Regions from separate parts of the Roseateles sp. P1_C6 genome, predicted to be linked through region 1. Evidence: predicted binding sites of a transcription regulator. Region 1 holds the regulator's gene; each other region holds the start of a gene.
What was found. The regulator LexA, encoded in region 1, represses DNA repair genes until DNA is damaged. The targets are predictions, from matches to a motif close to ACTGTATNNNNATACAGT.

Region 1 (3,272 bases):
CGCGCCGCCAATGCCATGCGTGGTGAACGTGGGCTGAAACCGCTGCCGTTGGCGCAGTACCGGCCGCATGGCGGCTCGGGTGCACGCGGCATGCTGGGCCAAGCCTTCGGCGTAGCGCCGGGGCAGGCGGGCTATGACGAACTCAAACACGAATTTCTGGACCGCTACGAAGGCCTGATGTACGACTGCACGCGGCCCTTCGCCGGTGTGGAGGGCGAGCTGGCAGGTCTGGCCGCGGGCGGCCTTACCTGGGGCATCGTCACGAACAAGGCCGAACGATTTGCGCTGCCGCTGGCGGCCGCATTGCGGCTGGGGGCCGCGACCATCGTCGGCGGCGACACGACGGGCCACACCAAACCGCATCCCGCGCCATTGCTGGAGGCTGCGCGCCGGCTGGGTGTGGCGCCGCAAGCCTGCCTGTATGTCGGCGACGACGAGCGCGACATCCTGGCCGGCCGCGCGGCCGGCATGGCGACCGCTGTCGCGGCCTGGGGCTACATGGGTCCAGAGGCTCAACACGCACGCTGGGGTGCCGATCTTGAGCTGGCTGCACCGGGTGAGCTCTTGAAAGCGCTGGGACTGGCCTAAACTACGCCTCCTGGGGCCGACCTGGTTTCGACGTGGGTGCGGATCCGGAGTAGGGCATGCCGAGCACCAGTTCGCTCGTAAAACCACTGGAAACAAAGTAACTGCAAACGACTCTACGTTCGCACTCGCCGCTTAATTGCGGTTGAGCTTCTCAACGGCAGGCCGATGGGCCGGGCTGAGTTCCGCAAGGGACAAGGCTGAGAAGTCACTCACATCGGCTGGCGATGCGCTGGGTCACTCAGCGTGTTGTGAGATTAAGTGACTGGCGGGAAAGCTAGCGTGCCACTGCGCGAGTTGACCGTGAGATTCAAATCAGCCGGCTAAGCATGTAGATCTGCCCGGTGATGGCTGACGGACGGGGGTTCAATTCCCCCCGGCTCCACCAACCAAAACAAAAGCCCGGTCCAAACGGACCGGGCTTTTTCATTTTCGGTGTGGGTCAGATGAAACCTTGCCCCCGAATCAGTCCGACGGCCAGGCCTTCGATACTGAAATGCTCGCTGCTCTCGTTCACGAGAATGGGCTCGAAATCCGGGTTTTCCGGCAGCAACTGGATACCGTCAGCACCGCGTTTGAACCGCTTCACGGTCACTTCATCACCCACGCGGGCGACGACGATCTGGCCGTTGCGAGCTTCTTTGGCCGACTGAACGGCCAGAAAATCGCCGTCCATGATGCCGATGTCCTTCATGCTCATGCCCTTGACCTTGAGCAGGTAATCGGGCTTTCTGGCGAACAGGCTGGGCTCGACCGTGTAGGTCTGCTCGACATGCTCTTGCGCCAGGATGGGTGCGCCAGCGGCGACGCGGCCGATCAGCGGCAGCGTCAGCTGGGCCAGGCCGGCCAGCGGCAGCATAACCTGACGGGCGCGGTTGACGGCATTCAGCGCGTCGGACTTGAGCCGGATGCCGCGCGAGGTGCCACCTACCAGCTCCAGCATGCCTTTGCGGGCCAGCGCCTGCAGGTGCTCCTCGGCCGCGTTGGCGGACTTGAAACCCAGTTCGGCGGCGATTTCGGCGCGCGTCGGCGGCGAGCCGGTGCTTTCGATCGCATGGCGGACCAGGTCGAAGATCTGCTGCTGGCGGGCGGTAAGCTTGGGTCGGTCTTGCACGGGCGGCCTTTGTCGTCGGGTGCGGGGTTCAAACAGGCTGGAAATCTATCCAGTATCTGTATTTTCATCCAGGAATTCGAAATTGCAAACCCCGAGCGATCTGATCGTCATTCTGGGCACCGGCGGCACGATCGCCGGCACGGCGCGTGACGCGAGCGATGGCGTCGGCTACACCGCGGCGCAACTGCGCGTGGAGGACTTGCTGGCGGCCGTGCCAGCCTTGAAATCATGCCGGTTGGAGGCCCGCCAGGTCGCCCAACTCGACAGCAAGGACATGGATTTCTCCAGCTGGCAGCGGCTGGCCGCCGAGGTGCAAGCGCAGCTCGACCGCGCCGAAGTGAACGGCATCGTCATCACGCATGGCACGGACACGCTGGAGGAAACGGCTTATTTCCTGCACCGCGTGCTGGCGCCGGCCAAGCCCGTCGTACTGACCGCGGCGATGCGGCCGGCGACGGCACTGGCACCGGACGGGCCGCAGAACCTGTTCGACGCGGTGCAGGTCGCGGCGGCGCCGGGCGCAGCGGGCGTCGTGGTGGCGTTTGCGGGCCGCGTGCATGACGCCGTGCAGGTGCGCAAGACGCACAGCTACCGCGTCGACGCCTTCGAATCGACGGACGGCGCGTTGGTGGCGCGTGTGGAGGAGGGCGTCGTCAGGCGCGTGGGCCGCTGGCCGACGGCTGAGGCGCTGGGCCTGTCCCGCATCGCCAGGCCTGCGCCGCAATGGCCACGTGTCGACATCGTGCTGAACCACGCGGGTGCGGACGGTCGGGTCGTGCGGGCGCTGGTGGACGCCGGGGTGGACGGCATCGTCGCGGCCGGCACTGGCAACGGCACGTTGAGCGAGGCGCTGGATGCCGCCTTGCGGGAGGCCGAAGCCCGCGGCGTGAAGCTGCTGCGCAGCACCCGCTGCGACGCCGGACCGGTGATGGACCTGCCCGGCCTGCTGCCCAGCGCCGGGCCCTTGAGCCCCGTGAAGGCCAGGATCGAGCTGATCCTGGCGCTGCTGGCGGCTTAGGCCTTGCGGCGACGGCGTGCCATCCAGCCGATGGCGCCCAGGCCGGCGGCCAGCATCGCATAGCTGCTCGGCTCCGGCACCGCGGCCGTGATGCCTTGCTGCACGAGGTTGCCCTCGAAGGCGAAGACGTAGAACTGGTTGCCATACGTCAGGGCCGTCGAGCCGCCGTTGGGAACGGCGCTGCTCAGGAAGTCGTTGTCGTTGGACAGGTAGAGCGTGTGCATCGACTTGCCGTTGACGACCACGTCCTCGCCGAAGGCAATGCCCTCGAGCTTGGACGGGATCTGCGCGTCGGGGATGCCGGCGGCGTTCAGCGCGGCCCTGATGTCAAGGAAGCGCGTGCCGACGATGGCGGCCGCAGGCTGCGTGCGCAGGTCGGTGATGGCGCTGACGTCGGCGGCGCCGGTCAGGTCGATCTTGACGAGCTGCTTGACGGCGGCCTTGGAGCCCGGGGAGCCGTCGCCCAGGCCCTTGCCGTCACGCTCCAGCACGACGAGTTCGTGGTCGTTCAGCGCCAGCAGTTCGCTGCTGTTGTAGGCCTTGCCGTTGATCTGG
Region 2 (3,272 bases), on a different contig from region 1:
GCAGCAGGTCCCAATCGCCCGACGCCGCAGGCGGCGGCTTGAACTCCTGCAACGCGGTGGAGGGGTCCTGACTCGCCTCGATGGCGTCAAGCAGCTTGCGAGCGCTGGCCTGGCCGAAGCCTGCAAGCAGCTGCGACACCCGAAAGCCAGCGAGCCGGCCTCGCAGGTTCTCAGCCCATCGAAGAACGCTCATCACGTCCTTGACGTGGGTGGATTCCAGGAACTTCAGCCCGCCGAACTTCTTGAACGGGATGTTCCTACGGGTCAGTTCCAGCTCCAGCGGCGCGCTGTGGCTAGCGGTGCGAAACAGTACCGCCTGCCGGATCAGCTTGATGCCTTCTTCTCGCCGCCTGAGCACATCATCAGCAACCCAGGTGGCTTGTGCCGCCTCGTCCTGCAGCGCCACAAGCCGGGGCCGTTCGCTGGAATCTTTGTCGGACCATAGCGTCTTCGCGTGCCTGTTCTTGGCCATCGCGATGACAGCGTTCGATGCATCGAGGATGGGCTTGGTCGAACGGTAGTTCTGTTCGAGCGCAACGATGCGCGCCGGCGGGTCGAACTCGTTGGGGAAGTCCAAGATGTTTCGGACCTCGGCCGCTCGGAACGAATAGATGGCCTGGGCGTCATCGCCCACGACCGTGAGGTTCTGGCCCGTCGGCTTGAGCCCGCGAAGGATGGCCGCCTGCAGCTTGTTGGTGTCCTGGTATTCGTCGACCAGCACATGGTCGAATCGCTGCCCAAGGTCTGCAGCGATCGCGGGATCGGCTGCCATGTGCGACCAGAACAGCAAGAGGTCGTCGTAGTCCAGGCAGTGCTGCTGGTGTTTCGCGTCGGCGTACGACTTGAAGAGCAGTTTCAGCTCATCCAGCGCGCCGAAGCACCATGGATAGAACTGCTGCAGCACCTGGTCAAGACGGAGCTGCGAATTGATGACACGTGAGTAGATGGCCAGGCAGCTTCCCTTCTGCGGGAAGCGCTCGACCTTCTCCGCCAGCCCGAGTGCCTGACGCTGCATGCCCATCAGGTCTTCCGCATCCGCACGGTCCAAGATGGTGAAGTTGGGAGCGAGCCCGATGCGGTCGGCGTAGTCACGAAGCAACCGTGCACCGACACCGTGGAACGTTCCCGCCCAGGGGAAGGTCGGCGGTGCCTGGCTCGACGAATAGCCCAGCACCTTGTGAAGCACGCGGCCGACCCGTTGCTCCATCTCGCCCGCGGCGCGTCGAGAAAAAGTAAGCAGCAGGATGCGGCTGGGATCCGCGCCCCCTTGAACCAGCCGCGCCACCCGGGATGCAAGCGTTTTGGTCTTGCCTGACCCGGCTCCCGCAATGACCAGAAGTGGGCCCTGGTCGCCAGCCGTCAGCCCGTGCTCGACGGCCTCACGCTGTCGGTCGTTGAGGTCGGCGAAGGGCAGCGGCTCCTGGCGGGGAGATTGAGGTGGCGAGGAGCTGGGCTCTTTCATGCGTGGGCCCATGGCAGGAGAACTGAAGCCGCGCAGCAGCGAGAGCCACCGCGCAAGGCATCAATATACTGGATGCATTCACAGTAAATGTAACGACGCCAGCTGCCTCATGACCATCCGGATTGGCACCGCCTCCTGGGCCGACAACAGCCTCATCGACACCGGTCGCTTCTACCCGCCCGACGCCACGACGGCTGAGAGCAGGCTGCGCTACTACGCAACCCAGTTCCCACTGGTGGAGGTCGACTCGAGCTACTACGCCGTGCCAAGCGTCGACGCCGCCCGCCTGTGGGCGCAGCGAACCCCCGATGGATTCGTGATGAACGTGAAGGCCTTCCGACTGTTCACGGACCACCAGACCTCGCCGGCCGTCTTGCCGTCAGACCTTCGAGACGCGCTTCCCAGCGAGCTGAAGCTCAAGAGCGTCATCTACTACCGCGACGTCCCCGGCGAACTCGCCAACGAGCTGTGGGGGCGGTTTAGGGAAGCGCTGCAGCCGCTGCGCGAAGCCGGTCGGCTCGGCTTGGTGCACTTCCAGTTCCCGCCATGGCTCGTTCGCAATCGGGCGGGCCATGCCCACGTCGCCCATTGTGTGGAGCGCATGGACGGCCACACGTTGAGCGTCGAGTTCCGCAGCGACAAATGGTTCGAGGGCCCGCATGCGGCCGAGACCATCGCGTTCCAGCGGGAGCTGGGTGTGGTTCACACCATCGTCGACGAGCCTGCCGGCTTGAGCAACACCGTCCCAGCGATCTGGGAGACGACACGCGACGACTACGCCTTGGTACGCATGCACGGTCGCAATGCCGCGGCATGGAACGACCGCTCCGGGCACTCCGGCGGACGGTTCAACTACGACTACGACGAAGCGGAACTGGAGGGCCTTGGTCATCAGATTCAGCTGCTGGACCGGCCGGGTCTCGATGTCCATGTGGTGATGAACAACAACAAGGAAGACCAGGCTCAGCGCAACGGGCGGACGCTCTTCAAGACGATGAAGGACCTGAAGGCCAATGTCCTCGTACCGAGCGCCAAATGAAGTCCCCATGGACCATCCGCTGGCACTGACCGTCTAGTAGTGGGAGCGCTTCTTGCCCCGCAGACGAATCCGTGACATCCGGAGCTTCAGCTGCCCAACGAGACCGCTCGCATCCTCCACGTCGATGACAGCTTGGACAACTTGACGTCAACGAAGTTGATCCTCGATAGGCCCGGCGTTGAGATGGTGTGCGCGCCTTCTGCTGCGCTGGCACTCGAGAAGCTTCATGAAGGCGACTTCGCGCTCGCACTAGTCGACGTGAACATGCCAGGGATGAACGGCTTTCAGCTCGCCGAGTTGATGCGTGAGGACGACCGCACCAAAGAGATTCCTATCATTTTCCTCACCGGATCAGGTGGGGACGCGGGAAGGTCGTTCCGCGGTTACGAGGCCGGCGCCATTGACTTCCTTGAGAAGCCAGTCCATCCGATGGTTTTGGAAAGCAAGGTCAGCGCCTTCGTTGCGCTGTATCTGCAGCGCAAGTCGTTGCGCGATCAAAAGGACGACTGTGAAAGATTGCTTCGGGCCAACCAGCGCATGGCGGCTGAACTACAGCGCGCGCACGAGCTGGCCGTACAAGCAGCTTTTACAGACGATTTGACAGGCGTGCCCAACCGCCGGCACATCTTGAAGCTGGCCGAAAGCGCGCTCGCCGACCCGCGGCGGCATTCGCAGCCGGTCAGCTTCGCACTGCTTGACCTAGACCACTTTAAAAAGATCAACGACAAGCATGGCCACGCCGGCGGCGATGCGGTGCTGCGTCATTTTTGC
Region 3 (3,272 bases), on a different contig from region 1:
GCAGGCGGCGGGCGAACGCGAGCAGGCGGGCGTAGCGCGCGTCGTCGGCGTGCATCGCAACGCGACGGCCCAGTTCGTCCCAGCCGACGGGCGGCGCCCACGCCGCCTGGCCGGGCTCGACGCTGTCGTCGAACAGCGCGGCCTGCGCGCCAACGTCGTGCGTCCAGTCCGTGGTGTCACCGGCCAGCAGCGCCGGCAACTGCGCGGCAAAGCAGGCCCAGTCGGCGGGATGACGCAGCGGCAGCTGCATCAGAACAGCGCCACCTGCTGCGGCGCCGGCTGGGCCGGGCGGGCCAGCGCCTGCACGTCGGCCGCACGCGGGCGATGGTCCACCGCGATCAGGAAGGGCAGCGCGCGCTTCGCGGCTGGGCCCAGCGCCAGCAGGTCGGCGCGCCGCAGGCGGCGGCCCTGGCGCGCGGCCAGCAGCTTGTCGACCGAACCCACGCCCAGCCCCGGCACGCGCAGCAAGGCCTCGCGCGGTGCGCGGTCCACATCGAGCGGAAAGCCGGCCGGATGCGCCAACGCCCAGGCGAGCTTGGGATCGTGGTGCAGCGACAGGAAGCCCGCTTCGGTGACGATCTCATCGGCACCGAAGCCGTAAAAGCGCATCAGCCAGTCGGCCTGGTAGAGCCGGTGCTCGCGCAGCAGTGGTGCGGCCTGCAGCGGCAGCGCGGCGCTGGCATGCGGGATGGGGCTGTAGGCCGAGTAGTAGACGCGCCTGAGGCCCTGGCCCGTGTAGAGCCGGCTGGACAGCTGCAGCACGGCGCGATCGTCGGACGCGTCGGCACCGACGATGAGCTGCGTGCTCTGCCCCGCCGGCGCAAACGCGGGCGGCGTGATGGCCCGCGCGCTCGCGCCGGGCAGCGCGCGCACCGCTGACGCCTCGCGCCTGGCCTCTTTCGCGGCCTGCAGCCGCAGGTGGATGCGCGACATCGTGCGGGCGATGCCATCGGCGTTCTTCTCCGGCGCCAGCTGCGCCAGGCTGGCCGCGCTGGGCAGCTCGACGTTGATGGACAGCCGGTCTGCCCACCGCCCGGCGCGCTCCACCAGTTCGGGGCTGGCGTCGGGGATGGTCTTCAGATGGATGTAGCCCTTGAAGTGCTCTTCCTCGCGCAGCCGCCGCGCCACCTCGATGACCTGCTCCATCGTGTAGTCGGGCGTGCGGATGATGCCGCTGGACAGGAACAGCCCCTCGATGACGTTGCGACGGTAGAAGGACAGCGTCAGCTGCACGACCTCGTCGATGCTGAAGCGCGCCCGGCGCGTGTCGCTGGACTTGCGGTTGATGCAATACAGGCAGTCGTACACGCACCAATTGGTCAGCAGGATCTTCAGCAGCGACACGCATCGGCCGTCCGGCGTGTAGGCATGGCAGATGCCCGAGCCGGTGGTGGAGCCGATGCCGCGCCCATCGCGCGAATCGCGCTTGTCGCCACCGCTGCTCGCGCAGGAGGCGTCGTATTTGGCGGCGTCCGCCAGCACGGCGAGCTTGTTTTTAACGTCCATGCCGATACTGTATATAAATACAGCTTCGCAAGTCGCCCAGTCCTACATCCCGCATCGAGCGGACTTTCTAGAGTGCGATGGCCCCCCCCCCGCCCCGTCATCGCCAGGAGTCACGCATGCCCAAGCCGCCCCGCACCGAAGCTCACCCGCCCAAGGCCCAACGCGGCCAGGGGGGCGAGCTGCACCACCCGGCCGGCGGCGAGCACCCGCCGCTGACGACCAACCAGGGCATCCCCGTCCCCGACAACCAGAACTCGCTGCGCGCCGGTGCGCGCGGGCCGACGCTGCTGGAAGACTTCATCCTGCGCGAGAAGATCACGCACTTCGACCACGAACGCATCCCCGAGCGCATCGTGCATGCGCGCGGCTCGGCGGCGCATGGCGTGTTCGAGCTGCACACCTCGCTGGCGCGGCACACGACCGCGCGCGTGCTGACCGAGGTGGGCCAGAAGACGCCGGTGTTCGTGCGCTTCTCCACCGTCGCCGGCGGCGCGGGCTCCGTGGACACGCCGCGTGACGTGCGCGGCTTCGCCGTCAAGTTCTACACGCCCGAGGGCAACTGGGACCTGGTGGGCAACAACATCCCGGTGTTCTTCATCCAGGACGTGATGAAGTTCCCCGACCTGATCCACGCCGTGAAGATGGAACCCGACCGCGGCTTCCCGCAGGCCGCGAGCGCCCACGACACCTTCTGGGACTTCATCTCGCTGATGCCGGAGAGCATGCACATGGTCATGTGGGCCATGAGCGACCGCACGTTGCCGCGTGCGCTGCGCTTCATCGAGGGCTTCGGCATCCACAGCTTCCGCCTCGTGGACCCACGCGGCCGCAGCATCTTCGCCAAGTTCCACTGGCGGCCCGTGCTGGGCCTGCAGAGCACGCTGTGGGACGAGGCCGTGCAGCTGGCCGGCGCCGACCCCGACGCCCACCGCCGCGACCTGTGGACCAGCATCGACGAGGGGCGCTTCCCGGCCTGGGACCTGGCCGTGCAGCTGTTCACCGAGGCCGAGGCCGAGACCTTCCCCTTCGACCACCTGGACCCGACCAAGCTGGTGCCCGAGGAGCTGGTGCCACTGACCGTCATCGGCCGCATGACGCTGAACCGCAACCCGGCGAATCACTTCGCCGAGAACGAGCAGGTGGCCTACTGCCCGGCCAACATCCCGCCGGGCATCGACTTCTCCAACGACCCGCTGCTGCAGGGCCGCCTGTTCAGCTACCTGGACACGCAGCTGTCGCGCCTGGGCACGCCCAACTTCGACCAGCTGCCCATCAACGCGCCCAAGTGCCCCTTCCACACGCAGACGCGCGACGGCCACATGCAGACCCGCGTGCCCACGGGCCGCGTGGCCTACGAGCCCAGCAGCCTGGCGGCCGACGCGCCGTACGAGGCGCAGCGCGGCTTCACCAGCTTTGCGGCACCGGGCGAGGGGGACGCCAAGGGCCGCATTCGCCCCGAAAGCTTTGCCGACCACTACAGCCAGGCGCGCATGTTCTTCCACAGCCAGAACGCACTGGAGCAGGCCCACATCGTGTCCGCGCTGGTCTTCGAGCTGTCCAAGGTCGAGACGCCGGCCGTGCGCGAACGCATGGTGGGCCACCTGCGCGTCATCGACACCGACCTGGCCCGCCGTGTCGCGGCCGGTCTCGGCATGGCCACGCTGCCGCCCGCCGCGAAGCCTGCCGCGCCTGTGCAGGACCTGCCACCCTCGCCGGCCCTGGGCATCATCGACAAGACCCCGCCATCGCTGCAGGACCGCTGCGTG

Region 2: the regulator LexA is predicted to act here: its motif matches at 1,530-1,547, upstream of AC1D29_RS06110 (ATP-dependent helicase).
Region 3: the regulator LexA is predicted to act here: its motif matches at 1,513-1,530, upstream of AC1D29_RS28955 (putative DNA modification/repair radical SAM protein).

Annotation. Positions count from the first base shown of each region.
Region 1 is NZ_JBFUAK010000009.1:184,577-187,848, forward strand. It holds gene AC1D29_RS20490 (HAD-IA family hydrolase) at 1-588, shown strand, start outside; RNA gene ssrA (transfer-messenger RNA) at 601-973, shown strand; gene lexA (transcriptional repressor LexA) at 1,028-1,699, opposite strand; gene AC1D29_RS20505 (asparaginase) at 1,782-2,717, shown strand; partial or broken gene AC1D29_RS20510 (PEP-CTERM sorting domain-containing protein) at 2,714-2,809, opposite strand; partial or broken gene AC1D29_RS20515 (esterase-like activity of phytase family protein) at 2,918-3,272, opposite strand, start outside.
Region 2 is NZ_JBFUAK010000003.1:22,993-26,264, forward strand. It holds gene AC1D29_RS06110 (ATP-dependent helicase) at 1-1,462, opposite strand, end outside; gene AC1D29_RS06115 (DUF72 domain-containing protein) at 1,572-2,501, shown strand; gene AC1D29_RS06120 (GGDEF domain-containing response regulator) at 2,613-3,272, shown strand, end outside.
Region 3 is NZ_JBFUAK010000019.1:4,215-7,486, reverse strand. It holds gene AC1D29_RS28960 (TIGR03915 family putative DNA repair protein) at 1-250, opposite strand, end outside; gene AC1D29_RS28955 (putative DNA modification/repair radical SAM protein) at 250-1,506, opposite strand; gene AC1D29_RS28950 (catalase) at 1,623-3,272, shown strand, end outside.